DNA from 2 places in the Lysinibacillus sp. G1-3 genome. Region 1 is predicted to be linked to the other one. Evidence: riboswitches for the same ligand, from Rfam matches in the RefSeq annotation. Region 1 holds a riboswitch; the other holds the start of a gene.
The links. Region 1 has a riboswitch for magnesium ahead of ACVYAD_RS07170 (magnesium transporter CorA family protein). Riboswitches for the same ligand answer to the same signal wherever they lie in the genome.
Positions count from the first base shown of each region.

Region 2: it holds a riboswitch for magnesium, as region 1 does, so the genes downstream of both, ACVYAD_RS14095 (magnesium transporter CorA family protein) here and ACVYAD_RS07170 (magnesium transporter CorA family protein) in region 1, are expected to answer to the same signal.

Region 1 covers NZ_JBWHYQ010000005.1:235,637-244,382, reverse strand. The annotation lists gene alaS (alanine--tRNA ligase) at 1-594, opposite strand, end outside; T-box leader at 673-887, opposite strand; gene ACVYAD_RS07170 (magnesium transporter CorA family protein) at 958-1,923, opposite strand; M-box (ykoK) riboswitch at 2,209-2,374, opposite strand; gene hpaB (4-hydroxyphenylacetate 3-monooxygenase, oxygenase component) at 2,479-3,915, opposite strand; gene ACVYAD_RS07160 (hypothetical protein) at 4,259-4,447, shown strand; gene recD2 (SF1B family DNA helicase RecD2) at 4,495-6,927, opposite strand; gene hisA (phosphoribosylformimino-5-aminoimidazole carboxamide ribotide isomerase) at 7,192-7,959, shown strand; gene ACVYAD_RS07145 (GTP pyrophosphokinase) at 8,215-8,746, shown strand, end outside.
Region 2 covers NZ_JBWHYQ010000012.1:27,037-35,782, reverse strand. The annotation lists gene lepB (signal peptidase I) at 1-311, opposite strand, end outside; gene ACVYAD_RS14105 (transcriptional regulator) at 460-558, opposite strand; gene ACVYAD_RS14100 (LCP family glycopolymer transferase) at 1,092-2,024, opposite strand; gene ACVYAD_RS14095 (magnesium transporter CorA family protein) at 2,820-3,758, opposite strand; M-box (ykoK) riboswitch at 4,102-4,270, opposite strand; gene ACVYAD_RS14090 (hypothetical protein) at 4,520-5,071, opposite strand; gene dacB (D-alanyl-D-alanine carboxypeptidase/D-alanyl-D-alanine endopeptidase) at 5,385-6,818, opposite strand; gene ACVYAD_RS14080 (hypothetical protein) at 6,969-7,340, shown strand; gene ACVYAD_RS14075 (ABC transporter ATP-binding protein) at 7,397-8,746, opposite strand, start outside.

The DNA.
Region 1 (8,746 bases):
AATTTCTAGATAGCGTTCATTTTCACCACCTGGATACATTTCTGGATCAGTTTCATCTGAACCATATTCTTCCCCACGGTCATAAAAAATTTCTGAGTTAGGACCTGAAGGACCTTCACCGATATCCCAGAAGTTCCCTTCTAGACGGATTAAGCGCTCTTCCGGAATACCAATTTCGTTATGCCAAACGTCATACGCTTCTTGGTCTTCAGGATGGATCGTAATCGATAAAAGTTCTGGATCAAAGCCCATCCATTTTTTATTCGTTAAGAACTCCCAAGCATAATGAATAGCTTCTTTTTTAAAGTAATCACCAATTGAGAAGTTACCTAACATTTCAAAAAACGTATGGTGACGAGCTGTTTTACCTACGTTTTCAATATCGTTTGTACGAATTGATTTTTGGGCATTTGTAATACGTGGATTTTCAGGAATGATACGACCATCGAAATATGGTTTAAGTGTTGCAACACCTGAGTTAATCCAAAGTAATGATGGGTCATTGATCGGCACAAGTGGTGCTGATGGCTCATGATGATGGCCTTTTTCTTTAAAGAATTCTAGATACATGCGGCGAATTTCTACTGCTTTCATTTGAAAAGTTCCTCCCTATATGTTTTGTAAAATTACGAGATGAATCCGCAAATAAACATAAAAAAGCCCTCATCCCCAAAAAGGGACGAGGACTTGTAATTTGTCTCGCGGTACCACCCTAGTTGTAAGTAAAAGTATACTTACCTCTTTAGCACTTGTAACGTAAGTGAACGGCAGGGATTAACTGCACTCTGGAGTAGCTTTCGGTATTCGTTATAGTGAGGATTTTTTCAGCCAAGAAATCCCTTTCTTTTACACGCACAAATACGTACTTATTCCATCATCGTTTTTTACAATTTTCTAACGAGAATTATAAAAAAAATATGTTCTTCTGTCAATTGGCACTATAATTGCTAATCATAACTAAGCAATCATTTTTTTAAAATAAGCCCACATTCCCCAAGTAAAAATGACTAGGAACACACTAATTGTTATTGTTGCTATTGGGGAATCTTGATATGGCAACGGAACATTCATTCCAAAAAAGCTTGTAATTACTGATAAAGGCAACATGATAGTCGAAATGACAGTTAATAAATTGAGCTTTTCAATCGATTTACCACTTATAATAGAAAAATACGTATCTAGCGTACTATTTACCAAATCTCTATAAGTTTCTGTTGATTCTACAATTCGTTCTAGATGGTCATTTAAATCTTTATAGAAAGGTATATTTCCCTCACGAATTTCAAATTTCCACTGACCATTACTATTTGAAAAAATTCTTTTTTGCGGCATAATTGCTTGTCGAATTAAAATAATAGTTCGTTTTAATGCAAGGAATTCTTCTGTAACTTCTTTTGGTTCATATTCATATATTTCTTCTTCAAGCTCATCTATCCGTGCTCTAATTCTTTCTAAAACCGGGAAATATTCATCCGTAATTCCATCGATAATCGTATGCAATAGAAAATCGGAACCCTTATCTAAATACTTTGTACTGTTTAAGCAAACATTCTCTATGTGACCTAGCCATTTAAGTTTCTGTTTATGAACCGTTACAACATAGTTAGGACCCATAAAAATATTTAATTCTACTGTTGTTATTTCATTGCTGCTTTTTTCGTTATAAATTGGTGCATGAAAAACGAAAAATTTATATTCGCCGTAATTATCCATCTTAGGACGTGAGCCTTCATGAAGGCAATCCTCAACTGCTAATGGGTGGAAACCAAATATTTCGGCTATATCATTCAATTCATTGTAGTTGTATGCATATAAATCAACCCATAACAAATCCTCTGTATGAAGGTTATGGTTAAATTTTTTAATATCAAAATTATGCTGTACTGTGTTATTTCCTTTTTTAAAATAATTAATTTTAATCATTGTTCTTCACCTCATGTTTTATTATTTAAGGGAAACAAACAGGTGACGTTATTGATTGTAATTTAGCTTGTTTTAGAAGCATTTCTCATCAATACCCATTTGTTTTGGCGATAAGAAATCGACAATCCTTACTTGTTTACTACTACTTAACATTTTCGTATTCGGTTCAGGGCTACTATCCATTTCTCATCACCTTCCTTAAATAACAAAAACACGCCTTCTACGAATGAAGGCGTGTTGAATACACATAACAAAGAACAGTATCGTTAAAAACACTACTCTGCTTTCTTCCTTCAAACGTTGAGTTTTAGCACTATGCGGCATAGGGATTACACCAGCTACGTTAAAAAACACCTTATTTCGATGATTTCTGTTGACCCATTGGCGTCTCTCGACATTTTTGGGCAGTAGCGTATCTCCAGCATAGGAGCCTCACCTAACGAAGGGATTGCTATTTAGTTATTTTATAGTTCCTGTAAATCATAGTGTAAAGTAAAGTAATTGTCAAACAAATAAGAAAAATAAATAGTATTGCTAGTTCTGACTTCTGGAAAATTAATTGTTATTTTTTAAAAAATTATCTACACGACTAACTAATTCTTCCCTATTGTAAGAATTATAAAGCGCGCTAGCTAAACGGACAGGGTCTCCAAAGAAAAAACGCTCATACAGTGTTTGTCGAGTACCAAAGTTACTCATCGTTAAATCCCACGCTAAACGGAATTTTTCAACGCGCTCCTCTCCACCATCTTGAAAAGACTGCAAATAATGCTCAAGGTCGCTGTCATCCGACGCAAATGCTTTTTCACTTGGAATGGACATTAATCCGCTCGCGCCAAGTAACTGGATAATTTCTGTAAAAGTCGGATACACTTTAGGAAAAATCTGAATAGCTACTTGTACTGTCGCATGGTCAGGTCTTAGAAAACCAAAAGCATCTCTTTTTGCTTCTATTTCAGACTTTAACAGTAAAGCCTTCATCGTTTCTAATGCCACGATAATATCAACAACCTTTTGCTGCACATGTTGGTATTCGCCGATATTTATCGTATTTACAATTGATTGTACAACACCTAAGACAAATTCCGTTTTGGCAATTTGACGTGTAAGAACTTGATGTAAACTATATGTTTGAAAACCACTTACGTTCAAAAAGTTATTGGCAACTTCCACATTCTCATAATAAAAGACGCGGTCCCACGGTACTACAACATTATCAAATACAACGATTGCATCCATTTCCTCGTAACGACTACTTAATGGATAATCAAAAGCCGATTCCCCTCCGACAAATGATTGCCTACATAAAAACTTTAATCCTTTTGTATTACTTGGTATTGAGAAAGCAAATCCTTTACCTTCATCATAGCCATTTGTTGATATAACAAGGAGTTCGTCTGTAATTCCTCCTTGTGTCGCTAGCAGTCTCGCACCTTTAATTACTAACCCTTCACTCGTTTTATCTACAATTTTAGCAGCTATAATAACATCTTCATCTTCATAATAAAATTTTCGGCGATTTACTTGTGGCTCGATGAATGTATGTGTCATAGTTAAATCATTTTCACGGGCATACTCATAAAATTTTAATAAATGCTGAGGGAAACAATTTGGCTTATCTTTTAAATACTCCGCAGCGGATGCTAAAGCCATTAATGTCGTATTCATATAATCCGGACTTCTACCCATAAGGCCATTATTGGATAATGCCCATTGTCGTGCAGCATTACGTCTTTTCACGAGATCTTCGACTGCCATCACCTGAAGAAAAGACATACCAACACGGTTATTACTTGATGGCGAAACAAATGTCATCTCCTCGAACAATGCATCTTCATTCTGTAAATCAAAAAGCCTTGCCTGACTCTTCATAACCCCTTTAAATGCTGGATGCTCCGACACTTTCCCTGTGACAACCTTCCCATCAATCGAAATGTAGGTTTGCAAAGCGTCAATACGGTCAATATATTGCTGTCCTGTAATTACTGGCATGCAGTCACCCCTAAACGTCACAAATGATTTTATACTAATTTAGTATATGAAACTTCCTAATTTAGGTTCCGTCTCAGCAAACTGTATTATATCAGATCTCAAATTTCACAAACTGTACCACTATATAAACACAGTTGAAAATCCGACTTTATTGCATGATTTTTCAGTTACTTTAGAGAAAAACGGTTTCAATCAGCACTTTTTAAACAAGTTCGTTTTTGCGACACATTCACGAAAAAGTCTCCTTTGACTAGTACAGAATTGCTAGATTTTTTATTTATGCAGGTGTAAGATAGCTTCGAAACCAAAACGAAAACATCTTTTAAATAAAAGGAGAATATATATGAATAAACAAATCCTCTCGTACGTAGCTCAAATGGAAGCTGCTTTAATGAACAAAATGGAGGATCATAATGAAGAGAATCTTTTATTTTCTATAGCTTCAGATTTGATTGCCAAAGAAAAAGATCAATTTAAAAATGTGTGCCAAGCATATGAAGTAGTAAAACATCACTTAGTTGGTATTCACTAATCGTACAACAAAACCCGATCAATTCAGAATTGATCGGGTTTTGTATTTTACTCATCTAAGAAATCATATGGTGAGATACCATCCATGCCAATCAATGGATGGATATATGATTCTGTTTCTACAGTTAGCTTGAAATCTATGGCTTGTTTTTCATTTTGTAAATCTTCGTTTACTGGATTCATTTTTACTTCTACAATTTCCTCGGCAATATCCATTGGATTGAGCCTTGCACGTAGAGACGTAAAGCGCTGTAAATCATCTGTACGCTGTAAGCCATCCGCTAGTACATCAGGCTCACCACATAAAATTAAGAAATTTTTCGCACGCGTAATACCTGTATATAGCAAATTACGACGCAGCATTTTAGAATACCCTCGTACAACCGGCATAATAACTGTTTGGAACTCAGATCCTTGGGATTTATGAATAGAACAACAGTAGGCAAGGGTCAATTGATTGAGGTCACTACGTTGATACGTCACTTCAATACCGTCGAATGATACAACAAGTAAATCTTGTTTCTCAATTGTTTCCTTGGCCTTGATAATACTAATTACCTCACCCATATCACCATTAAAAACATTACTTTCAGGTTGATTGACAAGCTGTAAGACTTTATCCTTTATTCGATATGTGACATCCCCAAAGACGAGCTCTTTTCTAGTACCCGTATCGTTTGGATTAATGAGCTCCTGAATCATTTTATTTAAATTATCTATTCCTGCTGGACCTTTGTACATTGGTGCAAGCACTTGGATATTTCTGATTTCTTGACCTTTCGCAACTGCACTTTTCACAACTTGAGTGACAACGCTTGCTACTTGATCTGATGCGGCTTTAATAAATGAACGATCAGACGTTTTTAACGTTAGGTCATTTGTAATATTTCCTCGTTTAATTTGGTGAGCAAGTTCAATAATAGTTGAGCCCTCGGCCTGTCGATAAACATCTGTTAATTCGACAGTAGGTATTTGCTCGGAAGCCAACAAATCCTTTAACACCTGTCCTGGTCCTACTGGCGGAAGCTGATCTTGATCGCCAACAAATACAACTTGTACATCCTCATGCAAGGATTTTAATAATTGATGCGCGAGCCAAGTATCGACCATCGACATTTCGTCAACAATAATGAGTTTCCCTGTAACCTCACGCTCGGTTTCTTCCTCTTTTTCCTGACCAGTAAAGCCTAGCAATCGATGAATCGTCATTGCGGGAAGCTCTGTCGATTCCGATAAACGCTTGGCTGCACGTCCTGTTGGAGCACATAAAATAATCGGAAAAGGCTCTTCTTTTTGTGCATATTCCTTCGGGTTTAATGATAGTCCGTGAAGCTTTGCATACACTTCTACTACTCCCCGAACAACTGTTGTTTTACCTGTACCTGGTCCACCAGTTAAAATCATAACGGCTGAGTTTAGCGCTTGTTGAATAGCATTCGCTTGTGTTTCAGCATATGTAACATTGAGCAGCTCTTCTGTTTCACCAATCGCTTTGCGTATTTCATCCTTACTAAAATGTTCAGCCTTCTTGTTACGTTCGATTAAAGCTACTATTTTTGATGCAATACCTACTTCCGAGAAATATAGGGATGGCAAATAGAGTCTCGTTTCTTCCCCACAGATTTTACTTTCCTCACGCAATTCGATGCAAGCTTTAGAAATAGTCTCAAAGGGAATTTCCTCTCGTTGGCTCTGCTCAAGCATATCTTTTACAAGTGGTAAAACATTTTCTGCATCTAAATACACATGCCCATCCGATAATGCTGCAGTATTGAGAGTATGTAGAATCGCCGCCTTTATACGGTCTGGATGATTGCCTGTAATTCCCAATTTAGAACCTAGTTCATCGGCACGAAAGAAACCTACACCTTCTACATCTTCAATTAAGCGATATGGATTTTCTGTTAATAATTCGATTGCCTCTGTGCGATACGTTTGGTAAATTTTCATGCCGAGCTGTGGTCCGAAACCCCATTCATTAAGTTGAATCATCACTCGTTCTAAACCTAGATTTTGTTCAATCGTCCGATGGATAACCTCTTTTTTTTCAGCAGATAAACGAGGTACAGCATCAAGCGCATTTGGATCCTCTAAAATAAGACGTAACGCATTTGCGCCTAGTTTTTCTACGATTGTTTCAGCAGTTTTTCTTCCGATTCCAACAAACAAATCACTCGATAAGTAATGAATAATTCCTTGCTCAGTTGCTGGCACTTCCTTTGTAAATGTCTCAATTTGAAATTGAACACCATATTTTGGATGTTGTTTCAATAATCCTGTAAAACGATATTGTTCATCCATCTGTAAAGGTGGAAAATATCCAACAACAATTATTTCTTTATCTTCATACTGTAAGTTAGTCTCTTGAATTTTCACACGAATTATCGAGTACATATTTTGTGCATTATGGAAGATAGAGACGATTGGACGTCCGAGTATAAAAAATTTATTTAGTTCAAATAAATCAAGATTATCTGCCATTTTCGGTTCGTCCTTTCCCGTTCATTTCAATCATTATATTTTACCACACCGTAACTTGAAAAATCGTTTAAAAAGAGAATTCACTAAATTTTAATCACGTATGCCTCGATATAATAATTGCTGTCGCTTCGCTTTCGTACAGTAAACAGTGCACCCGAAAGCTTTACTGAAAGAATATTTCGATAACTGACAATTCACAGTTATTATCAACCTATCCATGCTATGATATAGGTGAACTTATTGTACGGAAGGATTGTGAAGCTAATGGAATTTAGACCTTGCATCGATTTACACGATGGCAAAGTAAAACAAATTGTTGGCAGCACACTAGGGCATAAAGATCAAGAAGTTGTCGAGAACTTTATTTCAAATCATGACTCTAGTTATTATGCAAAAATGTTTGCCAAGGATCAATTAACAGGTGGTCACGTCATCATGCTAGGTGATGGAAACGAAGAGGCCGCATTAGCAGCATTAGCAGCATATCCTCAAGGATTGCAGGTTGGCGGCGGCATTACGACAGAAAATGCAAAAAATTTTATCGATGCAGGTGCTACTCACGTTATTGTCACATCATTTATATTCAATGATGGTAAGCTCCATTTAGATCGACTCAAACAATTAGCACAAAATATTGGTAAAAAACATCTTGTCATCGACTTAAGCTGCCGTATGCGCGATGGAAAATGGTTTGTTGTTACTGATAAATGGACAAAGTTTAGTGATTTTGAAGTAAATGCTGAGTCTATTGCATTTATCGAAAATTTCTGTGATGAACTACTTATTCACGCAGTTGATGTGGAAGGAAAAAAAGGCGGTATGCAGGAAAGTTTAGTGCATGATTTAGCTACCTGGACAACGATTCCTACAACATATGCTGGTGGTGTTCGATCTTTAGATGACTTAAAGAGGTTTGAAAATATATCAAATGGTAAACTTCACGTTACAATTGGTAGCGCTCTTTCAATTTTTGGTGGGAATTTACCATATTCAGACGTGGTGGATTATTGCAAAAAAGACGGGGTATTGTGATCAGCTTGATGATGAACAAATGTTACTTAAGTTTTCGAAATCTTTAAATATTGAAATTATCGTTTAACTAAGGGGACTAAACATTCCCCTTTTTTTAATTTTACAATATAAATTTATGAAATAGGAATACTATACATAGATTCAGAGCACTTATTTCTATTTAGTAGTTATTTTTGTTAAGCTAGTATTGAAAATGTTAAATAATATTGCTACTTCATTATGCACATATTATTAAAAGAAAGGATTTTATGAACCATGAGAAATGAACTTGAAGCAACTACTCTAAAAACTTTACAAACAGAATTAACACGCTTCTTTTTAGTCTATAAATTCGCTTTGCAGGAAATAGAAACGAAAATAAATATTTTACAAGAAGAATTTCAGCTAATTCATGAATATAATCCGATCGAGCATCTAACAACTCGAGTAAAATCACCCAAAAGTATATTATTGAAAATGAAGAAAAATAACCTTGAGCCATCTATTGAAACGATTCGTGATAACATTCGTGATATTGCAGGTATCAGAATTACATGCTCCTTTGTAGAAGATATTTATAAAGTGAGTGCGATGATACAGGCACAAAATGATATTGAAGTTGTAGAGGTAAAAGATTATATTGCATCGCCAAAGGGAAATGGTTATCAAAGCTTGCATCTTATAATAAAAATCCCTATTTTTATGTCTGATCGTATGGAGAAGGTATATGCCGAAATTCAAATTCGTACCATTGCAATGGACTTCTGGGCTAGCCTTGAACATAAAATCTATTACAAATACAACAAGG
Region 2 (8,746 bases), on a different contig from region 1:
TTTCCATTTACATACAAAACATCGTCTTTCATTTCAACTGTATCACCTGGTAGGCCAACTACTCGTTTAATATATAGCTCATCCTCTGTTGGTGATTGAAAGACAATTTGATCAAAGCGTTCAATTTTACTCATTTTACTTACAATAATAATATCCTTATCATGATAAGTTGGGTACATAGAAGCCCCTTGTACTTTAATCGGTGCAAATAAAAATTGCTTACAGCCTAAAACAACTATAGCGGTAATTACAATAATTTTAAGATAGGATATTATATCCTGTTTGAAACTACTTGTTTTCTCTTCTTGCATGCTCATACCCCGATACTGTTTTTTTATAGTATAACATTTTCTACAGTATATGGACGAATTTTCACATAAATTGTTTCATGTTCATAAAAAATAGACAAAGCTATTTTATAACTTTGCCTAGATGCATTTTCAATTATGAGTGGTTACTTTACGTAGTAGTAGAGTGTTGCTGATTATTTAATAAGTCAACTGTTAAAACAATACCTACATGTAATGCAACTGCTAAAAAAAATGTACCTATAATCATCACAATCACTCCTTCAACCATTTCTAACACAATTATACATCAATTTTCTGATATTTCAAATAAATAAATCGATAAATTAATTATGTCTCGGCATAATTGCGTTCGGTATCGGCTTTGTGCTTAGGCCTGCGTGAAGAAGGGCACGATGTCGGTCATTTCGGTATGCCACAGGACATGGCGTTCTTAGACTAAGTACCTCTATTTCAGCGAATCTCTTTTGTACCGAAAGCGTAGCTGCAGGTACAGGTGTTTGGACACCCACTGAAAGTAGTTAAAATAAAAAAACCATTCAACTAGGCATGCACCCTACCTGAATGATTTTTTATGTTTCACATGAAAATTTTTAAGCACAATAGTTGTAGATGACGCATAGCTGAACTGAATGAATTTTTTTGAACTTTATGCTTAGGCACATAGCTTTGCATGCAATTGTTTACAGCTGTATACCTAAGCACCTGGGTCCTTCCATTCATGTATCTCCCTCCCCTCATTGTCAAAAAGTTTACAACTATCGTACTCAAATTGTTACTCTTTTATTGCAAATGCGCTTTTAATTCCGATTTTATTTTTTCTAGTTCGGTCTCTTTAGGGATGAAATACCATATGTTATCAATTCTTTTGCCATCTCCCTCTTTAAATGACAATTGCTCAAGATTACCATCCATATTTTTATAAATACTTTGTAATTGAATTAAATCCTTCATCGTAAAATTCATACGAACATTATCTCCTACTACATCAAGCATATCTGAAGCCTTTAATAATATAGAAGATTTCGATGAGGCTTTTTTCAAAACCGCTTCAATAATTTGTCGTTGGCGAATTTGACGACCGAAATCACCACGAGGATCTTCATAACGAATACGTGAGAAGATCAGTGCATTATCACCATCTAAAGTTATCTCACCCTTCGGATAATGATAAGAATCAAAGGTTAAGTCCATGTCATTCTCAATGGTCACCCCACCAATCGTGTCAATAATTTGCAGGAAGCCATCCATATTAACAAACACATAATAATCAATAGGTATATCTAAAAAATGCTCCACCGTATCGACTGCCATTGGGACACCTCCAAATGCATAGGCATGGTTGATTTTATCGACGGAATTATGTCCAATAATTTCAGTACGAGTGTCTCGAGGTATACTGAGCATCTTCATCGTTTGTTTTTCAGGGTTCACTGTAATGACAATCATCGTGTCAGAACGTCCACTGTCATCTTTTCGTTCATCCACTCCAAGCATTAACACGGAAAACGGGTCTTTTTTCGTAACTATTTTTTGTTCTTTACTTTCATCTGTTGTTTCAATTAATGGTGTATTTATTTTATTCATTGTTTTTTGGATAGTGTAATAAGCAGTACCTATAAAAATTAAAAAAATCGTTAATAAGCCACCTACTATCCAAAGCAAAATTTTCTTCTTGCTCTTTTTTTCTTTAGTGCGTTTTGTGTTTTTTTCCATACATAAGTCCTCTCTTGCAAAAATTTACCCTACTTTTTGACGTATTAAGTTGGAAAAAAGTTAATATAGTCTAATTATATGCATATCGGACGAAAAAAAGACGTACACTAATATTTACTAATAACACATAATATTACTTTATTTGTAAAATAAACTTCGATTATTTAATACCAGCTAACATTACGATAAAAGGACTTATATGATGCCACTTTGTTTTTTTAACTAGCACTCTTAATCACCTTCAACCTTTATTTATCAACAAGTGCAAAAACTCCATTTAAAAAAATGGTAACAATAGAACAATTAAACCAATACGATAGTTACAGATACAGAAACCCCGATGATAAAAAAATTCTAGCACTCATTTTGGGTGGATATAGTGTATTTAATTTAGGCTCGCACTTAAAATCTGAACATGTTGAAAAGAAGAAAAAAGAAAAATAAAAGCTCTAGCATTTTTTTAAACTAGAGCTTTTATTTTTCTTTTGACTGTATAAGATGACACCGCTTTAAAGCTAATTCTTACGTGAATTCACCTACATCAAGTGATGTCAATACTCAACCGTTTTAAACCCATTTTTAGTCAACTATATTGCACTGTTAATTTAAACAGAACAGCGACGCTTATTAAACAATCGCGCCATTTAATGGAATATCTATAATTTGACCTCCGTCCTAAAATCACTAAGTTCCTCTTTTACTAAATCTACCATGAGTATATTGATTCACAGTCTTTAATTTCGAAACTTAATCTTGTTTATAAATTGACTGCCTTTTATAAATTAAATGCAGCAATTAGAATATTCTTCTTCTCCATAGTGCCAATCCAATCCAAATAACAAAAATTAATGCTATTACCAGAGTAATGATCCAAGACACTGGATCTTTATCAGCAATAGGTAAGGTAACATTCATACCAAAGAAACTAAATACAAGTGTTGGAAGAGTTAAAAAAACTGTAAATAACGTAAGAGTTTTCATTGTATTATTCAATTCATTAGATATTAGTGAAGAATACGACCCTGTTATACTGTTCAAAATTCTTGTATATAATTCTGTGGTTTCAATTCCTTGATTATTTTCAATTATTACATCTTCTAGAAGCTCTTTATCATTTTCATAAAACTTTATTGAATTGATACGAAACAGTTTGGTTAAAACATCCCCATTAGCCTTTAATGATGTGAGAAAATAAACTAAACTCTTTTCAATCTCCATTAAATTATAGAGTTGCTTATTCGTTAATGAATCACGTAAATTATTCTCTATTTTAAGACGTTGTTTGTTGACCTGTTTTAATTTTTCAATAAACAGAGTTGAAATTGACATTAATATTTCTAAAACAAAACGACTCTTCATTGAAGTATTAACATTTTTCTTGATTAATTGTTCTAAAAAGTCGCTCGCTCGGTTACATACTGTAACAATGTAATCCGTTCCTAAAACTATTCCAATAGGAATGGTAATATATGAATCAAATTGATCGTTATTAACATCTATAGTCGGAAAATCAGTAATAATTAATGTATTTTTCGTTACTTCATCATACTGAATTCGAGCGCTTTCTTCTAAATCCAACGGGTCCTCTAAAAATTCAATTGGGATATCACAAAGTTGTGATACCTCAATAAGTTCTTCTTTCGAAGGAGCAATAAGATTTATCCAGCAACCCATCTCAATTTGAGCAATCTCATTTGTTTTTCTAGCAAAATCAGTTTTATATATTTTCAACATGTTTTTTCCATCCTTTCGATTTATTAACGATTGTTTTAGATAAAAATTTCTTCCTGTAAACTGAGATCGTTGCTAAATCGAAAACTGCCATGTACCTTTAATATGTTAAATAAGCATCTTTGAACATTACATGTTCTACATAATTTGGTAAATATAAACTAAAACAGGAGAACATGTTGAAGTACCGTAGATTTGCAGTCTCACTAAACAGAAAATTAATAGAAGATAAACATTTTTGACACCTTTCACTACTACTATCCAATGTAAATGTTCCCCCTTTCAAAATAAAAAACCCTCTAGATAAATTCCTAGAGAGTTAGATTAGCAAACTAAAAAATACTTTTCTTCTCCCCCACAGTAGAGCTTTGGCACTATACAACGTAAAGGAAAAATCCTTAGCTACCTTAAGAAAAGCCTTAATTCGACAGTTCCTGTTCTACCCATTGGCATCTTTCGATATTTCCGGGCAGTAGCCTATGTTTGTATAGGAGCCTCACCTAACGAGGATTTACTTTTAACTTTGAAATCATACACCTGCCATTAAGATTAGTCAACATTATATTTCTAGCCCTATAATTATTAGGCTATTAATGTGCTTTTATTTTAAAAATCCGAGTTTCCTTTTAATTGCCATTCAATTCAATGGCCGATTGTTGAACACAAGTTAAACAACACTCTTAAACTAACCTACTCCGTAATTCAATAAGAAAAAAAGAGCTGCCTACGCAACTCAATTGCAATAAATTCGCTGGGCTTTCCTTTTAACTCACAATTTGATCCACGATAAATGATAACCATTTTGGGTCGCTCTCAACAAGAAGCTGCAAGTTTGTACGTTCAAACTGAAGACGTTTTGCAATAAACGTCTTGGCATATTTTTTCATACTAGCTCCCGTCACAGTTTCTAACGAAATTGCTTGAATAAAATAATCTTTTGAAAAAGAATCAAGACGCGAGTAATACAGTGCTTGATCGACAAAATGATCAATTTTCCCTAGTTCGTCTTCTAACTTACCCATTAAAATATCTGCAGATTTACCACTACGCATCAATAACTGACTTGCAGCAATTGGTATTTTAACTTCGTGAATCCACGATTGATGTGTGAAAGAAATTGAAGGCAATATTTCGGGCAACTTTACATCACATTTAAAATGATTTTCAAATTCATTTACTGCTTTTTTCACAGATTTATATCTAGCTTTTGTGAACCCTTCCTCAAAAGAAGTTGGTGTGTCGTTTGGATTAGCATTTACTATTCCGTAATTCCACCCACAAATAAAAACCAATAGAGGAGGAATGATTTTATTCAATTTCATCACCCTAAATTATATTTAGGATTAGTGTGTCCTGTTCAGTTACATTAATTCCTTCATCAACTATCCTGCGCCGTTAATTGAATAACGGGTAGAAAAAATTACCAATACTATACTTTTATTAAATATACTCAAACTTTATCTTAAAACACAAATAAAAGCTGAACTAATATCAAAATTATTTCAGCTTAAAAAATAGCATATTATAATGTTGCTCATTTCTTGACTTTTAACAAATACATTGCTCTGACGCTTCCCTTTCGCTACAAAACATCTGCTGAAAGAAATTAAACTATATTGTTCAACATTTTTACATTTCATTTGCAATCTGTTTGACAATTTCATCAATAGTTGGGATAGCTGAAGTTTTATTGGCCTGTGTCAAAATACTAAAGATATACCACTTGCCACTCTTTCCTTTTACATAGCCACACAAAGCATATGTTCCAGAAATATAGCCTGTTTTAGCAGATACACTATAGCCCTTCATACGATTTTCTAAAGTCGCACCAACAAGGTTGCCCTTTCTTCCTGCATGCGGTAATGCATCTAAATATGAGGAATACCAGGATTTATTGCGAACGTTATATAATAATAGACTTACTTGCATACTGCTTACTCGATTTTGATGACTTAAACCTGAACCATCTTCAATATACCAATGCTCCATATTAAGCCCAATATCATTACCATACGACCGAATTGCTTTAATGCCAGCCGACCAGCTTCCTTCACCAAGTAACTTTCGCCCGAGTTGTTTAGTAAACATATCACCCATCCCATTAATGCTTAGCTTTAAATACATAAAGTTAATATCCTGTAATGGCTTTGAAAATGAAATAGCTACTTGTTGTGCATTCTCAGGTACCTTTCCAGTTTCAAGAGGCATTGTTTGGATACCTTTCGCTATTAATTTTTCTCGGAATACGTCAAGTGTATATAGCGTTGGATGATAGACAGCTACATTTGTACTTTCCTGTGAATCTGCTGGTAAGTTACCTGTTACAATGATTTGATCTGTACCGTATTCTCTTGTAATTTTCACTGTACTTTTCTCGTCCTTGTTCACAACTTTTGTTTTGTTGACTACCGGAATAGTACTTGCAAACGGAACAAGCTGGACATTACCCGTAGTACCAACCTTTGAGCCTGTCACTTTCACTTGCACAGTTGCAATATCATACTGATCATTTGGCGAAATCGTTAATGCCGAAATGCGCGAAGCATAAGATTGATCCTCTTCTTCAGGTACAATTCCCTTCGGTAAACGATCTGCATCAAACCAAGTATCATCCCCGATTAAGGAACCCGTAATTTTCGAAATACCCATCTTTTTCAGTTCATTTGAAAACGATTCTAAATGAACAGGTAAAAGCGTTGGATCTCCCCCGCCTTGTATATAAATATTACCGTGAAGAACACCATCTTCAATTGTACCATCGACATATGTCTTCGTAGCAAAGCGATAGTCAGGCCCTAATAAATCCAAAGCAGCAGCGCTAACTAAAAGCTTGAGCGAAGAAGCAGGGCGTATCATTTTATCTCCATTTCTATTGTAAAGTACTTCCCCAGTTTCTATATCTCGTACTGTTATACTATACTCATTGTTCTTCCAATTTCCAGCAATGACGCTATTCACTTTTGTTGTCATCGTTTGCTTTCGAGCTCTTTCCTTCACAAAAAAGGTGATTGGCAAACAACAAACCATTAAAATAATCATAAAAAAAATAATTTTCTTTTTCATAGACCCTCCAATTGGCAATTTTTACTTCAACACTTTATCCCACAGGAAAAATCAGCATTTTTCACAAAAAATAATATGTCAACTTTTTTATTCGACAAGAATAAACTGTAATAGCTAGCTAAATCATTTCGGGAAAGGAGTTGTTTATAAATGGGTGCTAAATGGATAAAGATTTCAGTCTTATATTTAGTGATTGTTTTGGCTTTTGGACTGTTTATGCATTATACAATTCAACTCGAATGGACGGCGACACACGCCCACATCGGTGTAGTAGGTTGGCTTACAACTGGTTTAATCGGTTTAATTTATTCAATATATAAAGATGCAGCCGAGACTGGACTGGCAAAAGCACAATTTTGGTTCTACAATCTCGGATTGCCGTTCCTCTTGGTCGGTATGATGATGGTTCATATAGATGTACCAAGCTGGTTATTTGAGCTCTTTGTATCTGGTGGCGGTATCTCAGTAGCAATTTCCGTACTGTTCTTTTTTGTCAATGTCTTTAAAAATGTAAAATCTTAAATAGAAAGCCTCACTTTTTCTCAAAGTGAGGCTTTCATCTTGTCGGAGTTTAAGTATTATTGCAATGAATTCGCCTGCATTTGATACATTTTTTCATAAATGCCACCTTGTACTAATAGCTCATCATGTGTGCCACGCTCGACAATCTTGCCTCGATCTAACACAAGAATACGATCGGCATTTTTAATAGTAGAAAGTCGGTGAGCGATAATAAATGTTGTACGTCCTTTTTTCAGTACATCCATCGCATGCTGAATAATCTCCTCTGTTTCCGTATCTATATTAGAAGTAGCCTCATCTAAAATTAAAATTGCCGGGTCAAAGGCAAGGGCACGCGCAAAGGAAATTAACTGACGTTGCCCGGATGACAATGTGCTCCCCTTCTCAATAACAGGCTCATCATAGCCATCTGGCAAGTTCGCTAAAACACGTTCTCCCCCAACAGCCTTTAATGACGCTTCTATTTTTTCTCGTGAAATTTTAGGGTTATTTAGGCTAACGTTCGAAGCAATAGTACCTGTAAATAAGTATGGATCCTGTAAAACAATACCCATATGTTCACGCATCGTTTGACGAGGAACCGAAGTGATGTCGATTCCATCAATCGTAATTTTCCCTAGAGATGGGTCATAGAAACGGAACAATAAGTTCATAATAGAGCTTTTCCCAGATCCTGTATGGCCTACTAAGGCAATTGTTTCACCTTGGTGTGCTTCAAATGATAAATTTTTCAATACGTAATCATCATTTTTATAGGCAAAGGAAACATCTTTGAATACCACATTTCCTTTATATCGAGGCATACTTTTTTCAGCTACTGGCTCCCCGTTCGTATCTAACACTTCAAAGACACGCTTCCCTGCAACGAGTGAGCGCTCAAGCTGAGAAAATTGATTGACGATATTCGTGATTGGATTAAATAATCTCGTTAAATAATCGACAAAGGCATATAGTGTCCCCGCAGAAATAACTTCCGTGGCCGTAAATGACTGTGTACTAAAGTAGAAAATAAAGACCGTAAACATAATTAGTCTTAATGTATTAACAAGGTTGAAAGACGTTGCAGAATCAAGGAAAAGTAGCTTGCGTTCATATGCATAATGCTCATTATTCATATCATCAAATTCCTTCGTCATTTGCTGCTCACGACGGAATGCTTGAATAATTGTCATTCCTTGAATCGATTCATTAATCATTGCGTTAATATCGGCAATTTTCGTTCTGATGACATCATTATATTTCGAGGCCACTTTACGGTATAAAATCATCCAAAAATAAACGACTGGTATCATTGTCAATGCTAACAATGCCATTTTCCAATTTAAAATGAAGAGTGCGATATAAACACCCACAATAGAAATAAAACTCGTAACGAAGTTTGACAGTACTTGAACGTATAAATTACG